Regions from separate parts of the Bacillus sp. P4_E1 genome, predicted to be linked through region 1. Evidence: riboswitches for the same ligand, from Rfam matches in the RefSeq annotation. Region 1 holds a riboswitch; the other holds the start of a gene.
The links. A riboswitch is a leader RNA that binds a small molecule or an ion and turns the genes downstream of it on or off. The one in region 1 is predicted to bind thiamine pyrophosphate.
Positions count from the first base shown of each region.

Region 2: it holds a riboswitch for thiamine pyrophosphate, as region 1 does, so the genes downstream of both, thiT (energy-coupled thiamine transporter ThiT) here and thiC (phosphomethylpyrimidine synthase ThiC) in region 1, are expected to answer to the same signal.

Region 1 is NZ_JBFUIV010000002.1:313,338-321,572, forward strand. It holds gene AC1DS7_RS03690 (LTA synthase family protein) at 1-1,863, opposite strand, end outside; gene AC1DS7_RS03695 (YkvA family protein) at 2,414-2,779, shown strand; gene AC1DS7_RS03700 (metal-binding protein) at 2,830-3,321, shown strand; gene AC1DS7_RS03705 (magnetosome magnetite crystal formation protein family) at 3,468-3,785, opposite strand; gene lldP (L-lactate permease) at 4,073-5,734, shown strand; TPP riboswitch at 5,806-5,921, shown strand; gene thiC (phosphomethylpyrimidine synthase ThiC) at 6,034-7,794, shown strand; gene AC1DS7_RS03720 (arsenic transporter) at 8,046-8,235, opposite strand, start outside.
Region 2 is NZ_JBFUIV010000011.1:107,876-116,110, reverse strand. It holds gene AC1DS7_RS16855 (LPXTG cell wall anchor domain-containing protein) at 1-379, shown strand, start outside; gene AC1DS7_RS16850 (class D sortase) at 469-1,089, shown strand; gene AC1DS7_RS16845 (response regulator transcription factor) at 1,143-1,832, shown strand; gene AC1DS7_RS16840 (sensor histidine kinase) at 1,829-3,691, shown strand; gene thiT (energy-coupled thiamine transporter ThiT) at 3,913-4,536, opposite strand; TPP riboswitch at 4,602-4,703, opposite strand; gene AC1DS7_RS16830 (FeoA family protein) at 4,898-5,125, shown strand; gene feoB (ferrous iron transport protein B) at 5,122-7,110, shown strand; gene AC1DS7_RS16820 (FeoB-associated Cys-rich membrane protein) at 7,127-7,294, shown strand; gene AC1DS7_RS16815 (lipoprotein BA_5634 family protein) at 7,330-7,908, opposite strand.

The DNA.
Region 1 (8,235 bases):
TTCAGAGAAGCGAAGTAAGTCACCTTCAATGATTTTGTCAGACATGTTCAATTCATTTTGGGCACGATCAATTAGTGGTTGAGATTCTTCTTTCGGTAATTGCACAACTTCGCCAGTAGTACGGTCGTAGAATGTACTGTTCGTGTACATGTACTTATCTGTAACGAAGCTACCGTCACGAAGAACAACGAATCCTTTATTGTCTGGTGAGAATACATCATGACCGAATTGAATTTGATTCGTAGAATCTACACCAAGTAGGTTTAGAATTGTTGGCTTAATGTCAATTTCACCAGTTGGTTTTGAAATTGTTTTACCTTCTTTTTGACCTGGAACGTGAATAAACATCGGTGTTTTTTGTAAGTTCATATGGTCAAATGTAGTGATTTCTTCTTTTCCTAAGAACTGTGCCATTGCACGGTTATGGTTTTCAGAAATACCATAGTGATCACCGTAGAATACGATAACTGAGTTGTCGTAAATACCTTCTGCTTTTAGACGCTCAATAAAGTGTTTCATTGCTTCGTCTAAATAGCGAGCAGTTACCATGTAACGGTCAAATACGCCATCACCAGAATTGTATTCATCGATTAATTTCGTACTGTCATCATAAGTGAATGGGTAATGGTTTGTTAAAGTAAGGAAGCGAGTATAGAACGGTTGCTTCACTTCTTTTAACATATCGATAGATTGATCGAAGTATTCGATATCTTTTAATCCCCAATTTAATTTTGTTTCTGGCGTAATTTTGTAGTCAAGCTCGTTGTAGTAACGATCATAACCAAGTGCCGGATACATAATGTTACGGTTCCAGAACGTTGCGTTATTCGCGTGGAATACTGATGTGTGATATCCTTGCTGACGCAAAATTTCTGGAGTTGCTGTATATTCGTTATTACCGTGTGTGAAGAATACAGCACCACGGTCTAGTGGATACATTGAAGTATCTACTAAGAATTCAGCATCAGACGTTTTACCTTGCCCAGTTTGATGGAAAAAGTTATCGAAGTAATAACTTTCTTTCGCAAATTGGTTTAGGAATGGTGTAACTTCTTGTCCGTTAACTTGCGCACCAATTAAGAATGTTTGTAATGATTCAAGAGAGACAACAATTACGTTTTTCCCTTTTGCAGTACCAAACATATTTGGATCTGGTTTACTTTGTGTTGTTTTCACATAGTTTTCTGCTTCTTGCAATTTACTACTATCAGCAAACGCTTTTTGTGAACTTGATTTTGCTTGTAAGCCAAGATCGTATGCTTGGTGTACATATAATCCTAGGTTTTTAACAAGCATAACGCGGTCGAATGAACGTGTTAATAGTTCTGGACGCTCAGCTTCTGCAAATCCTAGGTTTACGCAGAAAATAGCAACCGTTGACACGAAGTATAGAGAACGCATCGGACGTGCTACACGTTCTGTCGGTGCAAAATCTTTCTTCTTCTTCAATAGAACGAAGAATACGATAATATCCGCAAATGCAAGGATGATTTTGTAGTTAAATAATTCTTTCACACTAGAACCTAAACTTCCGAAATTAGACGTTTGTCCTAGTACTGGTAAAGTAACGAAGTCATTGTAGAATCCGTAGAACATTACGTTACCAACAAGAATGAACGTTAAGATAAAGTTAATTCCTAGTGCTATATAGTTACGTTTTTTCCCTTTTGCAAATAATGCAAGACCCACAAACAGTAATGATGCTGCTAATGGACTAATGAATAAAATGAATTCTTGCATGAAAGATTCAAGTTTTAAATCGAAGCTAGTGCGTGTAATGATGTAGGTTTTTAGCCATACGGCCAAAGCTACGAATAAAGTGAAACGCACATTTTGAAATTGTGATTTCATGGTTTCTTTCATTCATTTCCACCCTTTCTCTATCAGGCTTGGTCGATTTTGGAGCGAAAAATGTTAAAATAAAAAATACATAGTTTTCTTGGTCATAATTAGAGTTTCTATATTCACCCATATACGACTTTAACTATGCATACCCTTTTTGGTTTCTTGTGCTGCTCATAAGCATAACGTCATTTCTGTATTATACAACAAAATTCATTTCTGAGAAACACTATAACATTTTACATTTTTTGTATGTGATTTGTCACTACCAGAGAAAACTTTAACATTCGTTTATAGGCTCGTCAACTAGAAAATATAACAAAAATAGAAAAGAATGTTAAGCGGAATTGAAAGTTTTTTGGTTGAGAAATATGGAATAGAAATCTTTAAGTGGTTGTCTAGAAAACTATTATATGAAGGAAAATACGAAAAAATTAACGAACACTTGTTCTTTTTGGTTTTGTTTGTTACAATGAAATTTCATTGATAGATTATGTGTAATTTTGATGAACTTTTACTGATAACATAACATATTGTAGCTTATTTCTTTTGAAAATAGGGAGGCTTTTGAATGAAACAAAAATTTTCAGTTGAAGCGTTTTGGAAGAAAATAAAACATGTTGCGAAGCAGGCAGGGCAGTCGGTAATCTATGCGAGTTTATTGTTGTTTTACGTGTTGCAAAGACCGGATGTTCCAAAACGAGTGAAAATTATTGTAATTGGAGCACTTGCTTATTTCATTGCACCGATTGATGCCATTCCAGATTTCATTGCTGGAGTCGGTTATACGGATGATTTAGGTGCGTTAATGGCCGCACTATTACAAGCATCGATATACGTAAATGAAGATGTGAAAGATAAGGCACGAGTGAAGTTGGCAGAATGGTTTGGTTCGGATATAGACACATCATTTATCGATCAAAAATTAGATCAATAGGTGAGAACTGTCATAGGATGACAGGGCGAACGTAAGCGAGGAAGTGCATTATGCCATCAGGAAGAACGCATACGAAAATAAACTTAATATCCCTTCCGGTTGTTTTGTTTATGCTCTTTTCGTATGGATTAACAAGTTTTGATTTTTTATTAACTTTTGCAATTGGCTTTTTAGTAGGTACTTCATTTCTAACACCGGATTTAGATACGTACAGTAATGCGTATAACAAATGGGGATTCCTCCGCATTTTTTGGTATCCATATAGGAGCGTAATGCCCCATCGTTCCTTCTTCACACATACGATTATAATTGGTGATATTATTCGTATTGCATACATGTTAATCGTGTTTTCTCCGTTTTTATTCCTATTAAATATAATCGCATTCGGTGGAAATTTAATAGAAATTGCGAAGGAACACGAGGTTGAAATTGTAACGTTTGTAATGGGGATTGTTGTGGCGAGTACGCTTCACATTATAGCGGATAAAGCGAATACGCGCCGAAAGAAAATGATGAGAAAAAAGAAGAAACGCAGAAGATAAAGAAACCGTCCCAAAAGGTATTTTGGGACGGTTTTTTTCTTATTAATAGGTAGGTTACTCTTGTTGAACCGCCGATAAAATTTCATTTACGATCATGCGACATCAATTTTTGGACAGTTTCTTTTTAATCAAACGTTTGTTTAAAACTAAGCTTTCAGTACTTTAATACCTTTCACGATATTCCAAATGAAGTAGTATAAGCTAATGATTCCGCAAATGCATAAGACGATGATTGCTCCAATTCCAAGTGTTACGTCTGGTTGATCAGATCCGATGCCCATAATTCCTAAAATAACTAATCCAATAAATGAAGCGATGCTTGGAACGATATGTGTCCATAGAGCACGTTTCGCATGTGGTTTCGTTTCAGAATCGCCCACAATCCACACGATAATAGGGAATAAGATAGGTGCAAATAATACACTAAAGTATGATAAAGCTGCTAATATTTTGTTTCCGTTCATATATATCACCTCATAAGTAATGTCCGTTGTTATACTTTTAGTATGCGATAAATTTGGCAACCTTCCTATCGATTAACATTACAAAAACGTGACGCTTTTGTAAGATTTCCTTTTTAAATGATGAAATTTTCGAAAAAATCTTTTTAAATGAAAATCGTTGTGATAAAATTATTGAAAACGTTTTCTTAAACGTTTTGTATTTTTTAGACTTAAAGGTATGATGACCTGGTAGTCTATTGATAAGGTTATATCTTATTTAAAAGGGGATTCTTTAGGGGGAGAGAACAATGAACACATGGACACAAGTTTACGATCCGTTCGGTAACATTTGGATTTCGGCAGCAGTCGCACTTATTCCAATCATCTTTTTTTTCTTAGCTTTAGCGGTTTTCCGCATGAAGGGGTATGTGGCAGGATTTATTACAGTTGTATTAACGATTTTGGTGGCGTTATTTGCGTATAAAATGCCATTCACAATGGCAATGGCAGCGACCGGATACGGTTTCTTATACGGATTATGGCCAATTGCGTGGATTATCATTATGTCAGTATTTTTATATAAAATTTCTGTGAAAACAGGTCAATTTGATGTCATTCGTGCATCTGTATTATCCATTACGAATGACCATCGTTTACTCGTTATTTTAATTGGATTTTCATTTGGAGCATTTTTGGAAGGGGCAGCAGGATTTGGTGCACCAGTAGCGATTACGGCAGCGCTTCTGGCAGGCCTTGGGCTAAATCCTTTATATGCAGCAGGTCTTTGTTTAATCGCAAATACTGCACCAGTAGCTTTCGGAGCGATGGGGATTCCGATTACAGTTGCTGGACAAGTGACAGGCATTGATCCACATAAAATTGGACAAATGGCTGGGCATCAATTACCGTTCTTATCTTTATTTGTTCCGTTCTTTATCGTATTTTTAATGGATGGCTTTAAAGGAGTAAAACAAACGTGGCCTGCTTTATTTGTAGCGGGTAGTTCATTTGCAATTACACAGTTTATTACAGCGACGTTTTTAGGACCAGAACTTCCGGATATTACGTCAGCGCTTGTAAGTTTAGTAAGTTTATCGCTATTTTTAAAAGTTTGGCAGCCGAAAGAAATTTATCAAACTAAGCAAGCGAATAGTGAAGTAGCCGCGGCGACGACAACGACATCTATGCCGAAACTAACGGTAGGAAAAGTAGTAAAAGCGTGGTCTCCGTTCATTATTTTGACTGTGATGGTAGTCATCTGGAGCCAGAGTTTCTTTAAAGCGTTATTCGCTCCGGGCGGCGCTTTAGAAAGTCTCGTATTTAAATTTGAAGTTCCAAGCTTGCACAATTTAGTAATGAAAGCAGAGCCAATTGTAAATAAACCAACACCTTATGAAGCAATCTTGAAATTAGATATTTTATCAGCGACTGGAACAGCAATTTTAATTGCTTGTATCATTTCTATCTTTATTTTGAAAATGAGTGCAAAAGATGCAGTAGCAACATTTAAAGAAACGTTAAACGAACTAAAAATGCCAATTTTATCTATTGGATTCGTATTAGGATTCGCATTTATCGCAAATTATTCTGGTCTATCTTCTACATTAGCGTTAGCACTTGCAGGAACTGGCGGATTATTCCCGTTCTTCTCACCATTCTTAGGATGGATTGGCGTATTCTTAACAGGATCAGATACGTCAGCGAACGCACTGTTCTCGAATTTACAAGCAATTACAGCGCAGCAAGTCGGTGTATCTGAAGTGCTTCTTGTTGCAGCAAATACAACGGGCGGTGTAACAGGTAAAATGATTTCTCCGCAATCAATTGCGATTGCTTGTGCGGCAGTTGGACTTGCTGGGAAAGAGTCAGATTTGTTCCGCTTTACATTGAAGCATAGTTTATTCTTTGTTACTATTGTTGGGATTATGACGTATGTGCAGGCTTATTATTTGACTTGGATGATTCCGTAAACAACAAAAGAAATAAACTTTGCATTTTTCAGATTATAGTGTATGATGGGAAAGTATTGAAAATTAAATCAGTGATAAACTAGGGGTGCCTAACGTATGCGTAGGCTGAGAGAGAAGCGTGTGAACTTCTTAACCCTTTGGACCTGATCTGGCTCGTACCAGCGTAGGGAAGTTAACGGCTTTACATAATTATGTCTTTATGAGCCAGGTCCTTATTCTTTTATGGACCTGGCTCTTTTTATTTTGGCATGCGCTGGCCATATCTCGTCCTTGTCACGAACAGGGGGGCAACAAAGGTTATGAAACAGTCTGTTTCAGCTGAGCAAATTGAATTGAAATCGAGTTTACCAGGAAGTAAGAAAGTGTATGTGGATGGAACACGTGAAGGTATGAAAGTACCAATGCGCGAGATTGAACAAAGCGATACGAACGGTGTTCAAAATCCGCCAATCCGTGTGTATGATACGAGTGGACCTTATACAGATCCAGAGTATAAAGTGGAGCTGGAAAAAGGGTTGCAGGCGCCGCGCCACTCTTGGACCTTGGGGCGTGGTGATGTGGAAGCTTATGAAGGACGCGAAATTAAACCTGAGGATGACGGTGTGAAAGTGGCTTCAAAACATACACCTGTTTTCCCGCAAATGGATCGTAAGCCGCTTAGAGCGAAGCAAGGTGCAAATGTTTCGCAAATGCATTATGCGCGTAATGGCATTATTACGTCTGAGATGGAATATGTTGCGATTCGTGAAGGGGTAGAGCCTGAATTTGTTCGTAAGGAGATTGCAGAAGGTCGTGCGATTTTGCCGGCGAACATTAACCATCCTGAAGCGGAACCGATGATAATTGGACGTAATTTTCACGTGAAGGTAAATGCAAATATCGGAAACTCTGCTGTATCGTCTTCTATTGCAGAAGAAGTAGAGAAGATGACGTGGGCGACTCGCTGGGGTGCAGATACGATTATGGATTTATCTACAGGTAAAAACATTCATACAACACGTGAGTGGATTATTCGTAATGCTCCGGTACCAGTTGGAACTGTGCCAATTTATCAAGCGCTTGAAAAAGTAAACGGAATTGCAGAGGATTTAACGTGGGAAGTGTATCGTGATACGTTAATTGAGCAGGCGGAGCAAGGCGTTGATTACTTCACGATTCACGCTGGTGTATTACTTCGTTACATTCCAATTACTGCAAAGCGTATGACAGGTATTGTTTCGCGCGGTGGTTCGATTATGGCGCAGTGGTGTTTATTCCATCATAAAGAAAACTTCCTATATACTCACTTTGAAGAGATTTGTGAAATTATGAAGCAGTACGATGTTTCGTTTTCTCTTGGAGATGGATTACGTCCAGGTTCTATTGCAGATGCAAATGACGAAGCGCAGTTTTCTGAGCTTGAGACACTTGGTGAATTAACAAAAATCGCTTGGAAACATGATGTGCAAGTTATGATTGAAGGACCTGGGCATGTACCGATGCATTTAATTAAAGAAAATATGGAGAAAGAACTTGATATTTGTCAGGGTGCGCCGTTCTATACACTTGGGCCGTTAACGACAGATATTGCACCAGGTTATGATCATATTACTTCAGCGATTGGTGCTGCGATGATTGGCTGGTTTGGAACGGCGATGCTTTGTTATGTAACCCCGAAAGAACATTTAGGTTTACCGAACAAAGATGATGTTCGCGAAGGGGTTATTACGTACAAAATCGCTGCGCATGCAGCCGATCTTGCGAAAGGGCATAAAACGGCTCATCAGCGTGATGATGCACTTTCAAAAGCACGATTTGAATTCCGTTGGCGCGACCAATTTAATTTATCTTTAGATCCTGAACGCGCGATGGAGTACCATGATGAAACGTTGCCAGCAGAAGGGGCGAAAACAGCGCATTTCTGTTCAATGTGTGGCCCAAAGTTTTGTAGTATGAGAATTTCACATGATATTCGTGAATATGCGAAAGAAAATGACTTAGAAACGACAGAAGCAATTGAAAAAGGAATGAAAGAGAAAGCGGTAGAATTCAAAGAAACTGGTAGTCACTTATATCAATAACACGTTACACCTCTTTACTTGATTGATCACACTGTACCTAACTTAAATATAGAAGAAGCCCCCTTTGCTAAGACGGTAGCAAAGGGGGCTTCTGTCGTCTATCCCGCTATTTGTGGGCAGTAAAACTCCCACCTCAAAATTCGGCTGGAGCAAAGAAGTTAGGTGGGAGATAAACTGTCCGTAAACGCCCGATTGGTGCGGGCTAATAATCAGTGGGGGATGAACACCCACCCACCTTATAAAGTTTCACTTTATAAGGTGAAGAATAATTGTACCCAGTAGTATAAGAGGAATAATGTGACGACTGTTGTGAGTGGGATTACGATGAGAGATACGCTTAAATAATCTTTCCATTTCACTTTAATTTTGTTTTGTCTTAAGATATACATCCAAATGAGGGAAGCTAGTGTACCGATTGGTAATAATAGTGAACCGATGTCA
Region 2 (8,235 bases), on a different contig from region 1:
AGATAAAGCTAAAAAAGAAGAAGCAATTAAGGAACAGCAAAAGAGCGAAGTAGAGAAAAAAGAAGCAGCACAAGTACAAGAAAAAAGTGATATGGCTAAAAAAGAGGAAGCAATAAAAGCAGGGCAAAAGAATGATACAGCGAAAAAAGAAGTAACACCACAAGTGCAAGAAAAGGAAGCTCTTGCAAAAAAAGAAGCAGCAATTAAGGCAGGGCAAAAGAATGATGCAGCGAAACAAGAAGTAGCGAAACAAGCTGTACAAGGTGAAAAATTACCAAACACAGCATCAAATAATGTAGCAATGATGGCATTAAGCGCATGTCTTGTAGCGATAGGGACATTATTTGGTTTGAACCGTCGTAATAAGATTAAGGCATAAATAAAATATTGTTCTATAAAGAATGGGATAATTTCATATATTAAAAATGGTAGGTTACTCCTACCATTTTTTGCATGGAGGGATTCACAGTGACAGTTCTAAATCGTATTGGATTTACGTTAATGATAGTAGGCTTATTAATGGGAGCCTATTACGCTTTTGAATGGTATAAAGGAAAAAGTTCTGCACAAGATTTAACGACAGAAGAAATTAAAAATTTTGAACAACAAACATCCAAGCAGCATTCTAGCGAAGTACCAGTAAATGCACAAGTACCTTCTTCTCAAATACAACATAAAGAAGGAGAAAAGATAGCTATGTTAAATATACCGAAAATAAAGAAGAAGTTTTCTATATATTGGGGAGCAAATGATGCTACATTGAAAAAAGGAGTCGGTATGTTTGTTAGTGATTTAACGACAACACCATCTGGAGGGGGGCATACTGTACTGAGCGGGCATAGGGATACTGTATTTACAGAATTAGGGGAGCTTAAAGAAAAAGACAATCTCATTTTAGAATATGAAAATACAATGTACACATATGAAATTCAAAAGATGTGGATTACACATGCGGATGATCGCACTGTTATTGTAAAAAAAGAAGAACCGACATTAACAATGACGACTTGTTATCCATTTGATTATATAGGGGATGCACCGGATCGATATATTATCGAAGCAAAGTTAATTACGAGTAATTCAAAATAAATTATAGAGCTTTGAATAGTAATTTCTTAAAGCGAGAGGGGGAGACATAGATTATGTCAAAAAACATTTTGATTGTTGAAGATGAAGATATTTTACGCGAAATATTAAAGGATTACTTTTTGAGTGAACAATATAAAGTGCTTGAAGCGAGAGATGGAAAAGAAGCTTTAGTCTTATTTGAAGAAGAAGAGGTCGATTTAGTTATACTTGATATTATGTTGCCGGAACTTGATGGATGGTCTGTTTGCCGAAGGATTCGTAAGACGTCCGGGGTTCCAATTATTATGCTGACGGCACGTGTAGATGAAGATGATACATTACTTGGGTTTGAGCTTGGGGCAGATGATTATGTTGCGAAACCATATAGTCCGCCTATTTTATTAGCGAGAGCGAAACGATTATTAGAAAGCAGACAAGCATCAAAGAAACCTTTGGAAAATGAAGATGATACGTTATCAATTCATGGCATTCACGTCCATTTTCCGTCACGTACTGTTACTGTTGATGAGGCAGACATTACTTTAACACATACAGAATTTGAAATATTAGCTTATTTCATGAAAAATCAAGGGATTGTACTAACAAGAGAACAGTTAATTTCAAGAATTTGGGGGTACGAATTTGCTGGTGATGATCGAACGGTTAATAGCCATATTCGTAATTTGCGAAATAAATTAGGAGAAAAATCAAAGCACATTACAACTGTAGTGCGAACCGGTTATAAATTCGAGGGGAACATATGAGAAAAGGGATTGTACTTAAATTATTTACCCTTACAACAGCCTTATGCATGTTGATTTTAGCGACGATATTTATTGGACAAACGATATTTTTTAAACAATATTATGCAAATCGAAAAGTGGAAGATATTAAAGTGAATTTAGATTCCTTTGTAAAGAATTATTTAAATCATGCCGAAAGTGCAGAAGAAATTCAGAAACTGGAGCAAGACTTTTTAAGCGAAAATAATACATGGATTACGACATTAGATCAGAATGGGAATTTAAAACATGCGGATGATTTTTATTTTGAGGTAACGATAGACCGTAAGCAACAGAAGAGCTTTGGACAACAAATAATCATGATTCCCTTATACAATCTCATCAATATAGAAGAGATTGATAATAAACCGTCAAATCAGTTTTTAGACCAAGAAATTAATTTTTCTGGAGTGAAAAAAGAAGATAGTTTTATTCCATTTTCTTTCGCGTTAGGCAAGGGGAATTTAAGTGGATCTAATAAACCGTTAGAAAAAAAAATCAGTGAGATTCGAGAAGAGAAGGAAAAAAAGAAAGCGGACCAAGAACCACTTGTTAAGGAAAAGAAGCAAGTTACTCAAGAACAGGCTGCTCAAGAACGAGCTAATCAGGAACAGGGTGCTAAGATAGACGGGCGTGTTACGAAAGTACAGTTACCCGATGTAAAAGGTCCTGTGAATCCAATTTATAAAAATAGTTTATTCTTAGATAGCATAAAGGAATTTCAAACTGATTTATTATCAAAAGAGAGCAATCACATACAGTATTCAACACAAATAGTGGATTATGAAAAAAATGATATAAAATATAAATTATTAATTAAACCAATAAAAGAAAAAGACGGATCGATAGCATATATATATGCGATGGCTTCTTTGCAGCCTGTAGATGAGGCTGTACAAATGGTGCAAGATTATTACATCTATATTGTTGCGTTTGTAGTCGTTCTCATTTTTCTAGCTTCGTTCTATTACTCAAAACAAATTGCAAAACCATTATTAAAAATAAATAATACAACAAAGAAGATAGCGCATTTAGATTTTACAGAAAAAATTCCGATTACTTCAAAAGATGAGATTGGTGATTTATCAAAAAATATTAATACACTATCTAATAAGCTACATTCACATATTGGACAGTTAGAACAAGATATTGAAAAAGAAAGAAAGTTAGAAAACACAAGGAAAGAATTTATTGCAGGTGTATCGCATGAACTAAAAACGCCGCTGAGTATTATGAAAAGCTGTATTTCCATTTTAAAAGATGGGGTAGCTGAACATAAGAAAGACTACTATTTTCAGGCGATGGAAAAAGAAGTAGACAAGATGGATATACTAATTTTGGATATGCTTGAATTAGCTAAATTTGAGTCTGGCACATATAACATGAAGATGGATTCTTTCTATATCGATGGAGTGATTGAAGAAATATGTGAACAGCTTTCATCGGAGATAGAGAAAAAAGAACTGAGTGTGCACAAACATATATGTCCAGCTGAAGTGGTTGGGAATCAAAATAGAATTGAACAAGTAATTGTGAACTTCATTACGAATGCAATACGTTATACACCAGATAAAGAGGATATTATTATTTCCACAATAGACGAGAAGAATTATATAAAAGTGTGTATTGAAAATAAGGGTGCCCACATTGAAGAAGAACAATTAGATAAAATTTGGGATCGTTTTTATCGAGTAGATGCGGCACGGAAACGTTCACAAGGTGGAACCGGGCTTGGCCTTGCGATTTCAAAAAACATTTTAGAGCTGCACAATGCTGAATATGGGGTCAAGAATACAAAAGATGGTGTGTTATTTTACTTCTACTTACCGAAAAAAGCGTAGACAATACATGCTACGCTTTTTTTAAGTTATTTTCATATTATCTTTATCTAATCTTTATTTTTAAGCGATATAATTTGGTTAGAAAATGAGGTTATGTAAGGAGTAGATTAGCCGTGAATAGCAATTTACTAGGTGTGATGGTATTTATTTTCTTTTGTGTATTTATCGTATTTATTATTGATATTACTCATTGAGAGCTTTGATAAAAAAAAGAGCGCTAATTAAGCGCCTTTTTTTTGTGAATTCATTTGATAAGCACCAATGCTTTTGAATAAGCGTGGTGAAGTTGTAAATAAAAGAATTAGTAATACAGTACATAATGTGAAAGAAGCGAGCATTGTACTACCGTTTACAATTAATGAATATAAGACGGCTGATTGCCCTTTTGGTGCATATTGGCCCCAAAAGATAATACCTGCAATAAAGTGCCAGAAATAACGTGCAAGGCTACCAATAAATGTAGCAAAGATAATATAAGCAATGGTTTTCTTTCTTTGATTATTCATTAATGTTTGCTGAATGGGCTTATAAAATAGTCCAGCAAATCCAATGAATGCAAAGGCAACGAAGTATTCAATTATTGTTTGAGTCGGTGTGACGATAATTGCATCTCCAACAACAATTTGTAAAAGCCCCCAAATCAAGCCTCCTAAGAAAGCTATTTTGAAACCCCAGCGGTATGCGATAATAAAAATAGGTATCATAGCAAATGAGATGGAACCGCCTGTTGGAAGTTTAAGTGATAATGGTAAAATATCGATAATCAAGGCGAAGGCTGCAAGAATAGCAGATTCGATCATCGCTTGTAAATTGGTGTTACGCATGTTGTCTCCCCCTAAATCCAAGTTGCACAAAAAAGAACATTATCATAGGAGGATACGAAATACGTAAATAAAAAAAGAGGTGTGTATTTCGGACGTTTGCACAATTCCTGCGTTAGCATTAACTAACAGGTTCAAAGGGTCGGAACGAATTGTTCCCTCTCAGCGGTAAGGCTCCCCCTGTGATAACGAGATTCTTTATTTGCTATTGTTCATTGTAAGCGAAATGGATGAGAATGGCAAATGAATACCGTATGACAATTATTGAAATAGAATTGTAGCGAAATGTTAATAAATATGAAGCAAAAGGGTATAGTCCAATTGAAATAGAGTATGATATAATTTTTTTGAAAATAATTATCATTCTCTTCTGAGGGGGAAGGTTATGAGCTTAGTAGATATTAAAATTGGCGAGAAAGTGTTAGTAAAAAGTATTCAGTCTTTAGATCAGTTATTAAAGCGTAGACTAGCTGCTTTCGGTCTTGCGGAAGGAAGCGAACTTCGCTTGAAACAGAAAGCGATGTTTAAAGGTCCTTGTACATTGGAGTGTCGTGGACAGTTAATTAGTATTCGTCATTGTGACGCGAAAATGATAAAGGTGGAATTAGCGTGAATAAGGTTGCTTTGCTAGGGAATCCGAATACAGGGAAAACATCATTATTTAATGCACTTACTGGTTCTTATGAATATGTAGGAAACTGGAGCGGTGTAACAGTAGAAAAGAAGGTTGGTAAATTAAAAGATAAGCAAGGAACATTAATTGATTTACCAGGCGTTTATGATTTGAATCCAGTTTCACGTGATGAAGGTGTCGTTACGAATTTTCTACTAACAGATGAATTTCATCACATGTTAAATATAGTGGATTCTTCTCAATTTGAGCGAAATATGCATTTAACATTGCAATTACTTGAATTTGGTAAGCCCGTTTCAATTGGTTTAAATATGATTGATGTGGCAAAGCAAAGAGGAATTGTGATTAATGTAAAACGGCTATCAGAAATATTAGGTGTAACAGTCGTTCCTGTCATCGCAAGAACCGGAAAAGGCTGTGAAGAATTACTTACTACTCTTCATGAAGAGAAACAAAAAGAGAAAAAGCCATTCATTATTTCATATGGTGTACAAATGGATGAAGGAATTGGAGAGGTAATCGCTCTTTTAGAGACAGCGAATTATGAGCATCCGAGATGGTTAGCCCTTCAATTTTTAAGCAATAACGAAGTAGTAGAAAAAGAAATGAAAGCATTACCAATTTATAAGGAACTTATAGCCATTCGATCTCGTTTAGATGGAAAACTTGATTGTACGTTGGAAGAGCACATTTACAAGACTCGTGAAGCGTATATTGAAAAGTTAAAAACAAATGTTATGCAACATGAGAAAGAAGGAAAAATTCCTTTTTCAGAAAAAATTGATAGATTAATTACACATAAAATTTTAGGACTTCCAATCTTTTTAGCAGTTATGTTTTTTATTTTTCAGGTTACGTTTACGTGGATTGGTACACCTTTATCTGATATGCTTGATGGATTTTTTGGCGGACAACTTACTGATTGGGTTACAGCTGGGCTCACAAGTGTTGGGGCTTCTGACTTTATTCAAGCACTCGTTACAGAAGGTATTATTGCTGGGGTTGGTGCGGTATTAGTATTCGTTCCACAAATCTTTGCACTATTTTTCTTCATTTCATTATTAGAAGACTCAGGATATATGGCACGAATTGCAGTTGTTATGGATAGAATTATGGAGTTTTTCGGTTTAAACGGAAAAGCATTTATTCCGATGATTATCGGCTTTGGATGTAACGTTCCAGGTATTATGGCAGCGAGAACGATTGAACAAGAAAAAGAAAGGTTACTTACCGTTCTTGTAACACCGTTTATGTCTTGTTCGGCACGTTTACCTGTATATGCACTATTTGCGGGAGTTTTCTTCCCTCATAGTCAGGCGACTGTTGTGTTCTCTTTATATATCGCAGGGATTGTTCTTGCATTACTCGTTACAAAAATTATGTCACTTACTATTTTAAAAGCGGAAAAATCTATTTTTGTAATTGAGCTACCGCCTTACCGTGTGCCACAAGCAAAAACGTTATGGCTCAGCACGTGGGAGAAAGGTAAAGGATTTGTTCGTAAAGCAGGTACATTCATCTTCGGTGGTTCTGTTGTCATTTGGTTATTAAACTATGCAGGTCCATCAGGATTTGGTGTTGATATGGGAGACAGTTTCTTAGCGATGATTGGTGGATTTATCGCACCACTATTTGCACCGCTCGGTTTTGGAACGTGGCAAGCTGCGGCATCCCTTTTAACAGGATTTTTAGCGAAAGAAGTTGTCGTTTCTACAATGGCAATTATTTATGCGGTTAAAGAAGATGTGCTAGGAAATGTAATGGGAGCACATTATACTGCGCTATCAGCATATGCATTTATGTTCTTTATTTTATTATATGTTCCATGCTTAGCGACAGTAGCTGTTATTAAACGTGAAACTGGATCGATGAAATGGACCGTTTTCTCTGTCGTTTATCCGCTCGTTGTTGCTTATGTATTAACGCTCATTATATACCAAGTTGGATCCTTACTCGGATTCTAGAAGGAGATGTATTGCAATGATGGTCAATATTATAATTGGAGCTATCATTTTTGGTTATGCAGCATATACGTTAGTTAATTTTGTAAAGAGAAGTAAAAAAGGCAAATGCGCAGCATGCTCTTTAAGTAAGTCATGTCAGTCGCAAACTTGTAGTCCGGATATGGAGCAAATCGCTCATAAATAGAAAAAAGCTTTGCGAATTTCGCAAAGCTTTTTTGTTTACTTTTTAATTTTTACAAGCTGAGAAGCTTCTACTCCGTTGTAACCAGGGAATTCTTTACTAGGGTCTTTATCGAATTTTAATACACCAACAGATTTTTCATCACCTTTTACATTTCCATAAGTTGCATCGTCAACAATTGCGAACATGTCTGCATATGCACGGCCACTTCCGATAATTGTGTTGCCTTCGTATTTTAATTTTGCCCCATCAAGTGTAGCATTTTCTACTTTCTCTTTTGCAAATAACACGCCTTCTTCTGTTGTTACAGCTGGTAATTTATCAAGTGGTTTTGTATCATCGTTTTTATCAACTTTGCTAAGTAATTCTTTTTTCACCAGTTCTTCACCAGTTTTCTTATCCATTACAAGAACTTTTTTACCCTCTAATGTTGTCATTTTCATTTTATAGAAGTCTTTTTCTTTCACTTCTTTTTTATTTTTATCTGTAACTTGTTGAATTTGTTCATCTGTTCCGTATAGTACAAAGCCGTTCGCTTTTTCTCCTAATAAAGAACAACCTGATAATGCTCCGAATGAAATTGCTGCTGCTAATCCGATTCCTACTAATTTTTTCATGATGATTGCTCCTTTTATATGTTTTATAGTAAATACATTTTTTGTATTAGTCCTGAAATTATAAGAAGCTTGTTTGTTGCTTCTGGTATTAGTGTATAAGAAATATTGAAACGTAACTATCGAGTTAGCTTACAGTAACATTACAATTATGTAATTTAGTGAAATCGCGCAAAAATAAGTTAATTTTGGAGGCAGAAATAATAAGGATATAGTAGGAATACAATATTATATTTGGAATGTCATATTATATTAGTTGTATTTTGGAAATAACATGTAAGGATATCTTAGTTTTGTTATAATAAACACATAGGTTGTAAAAATGAATAT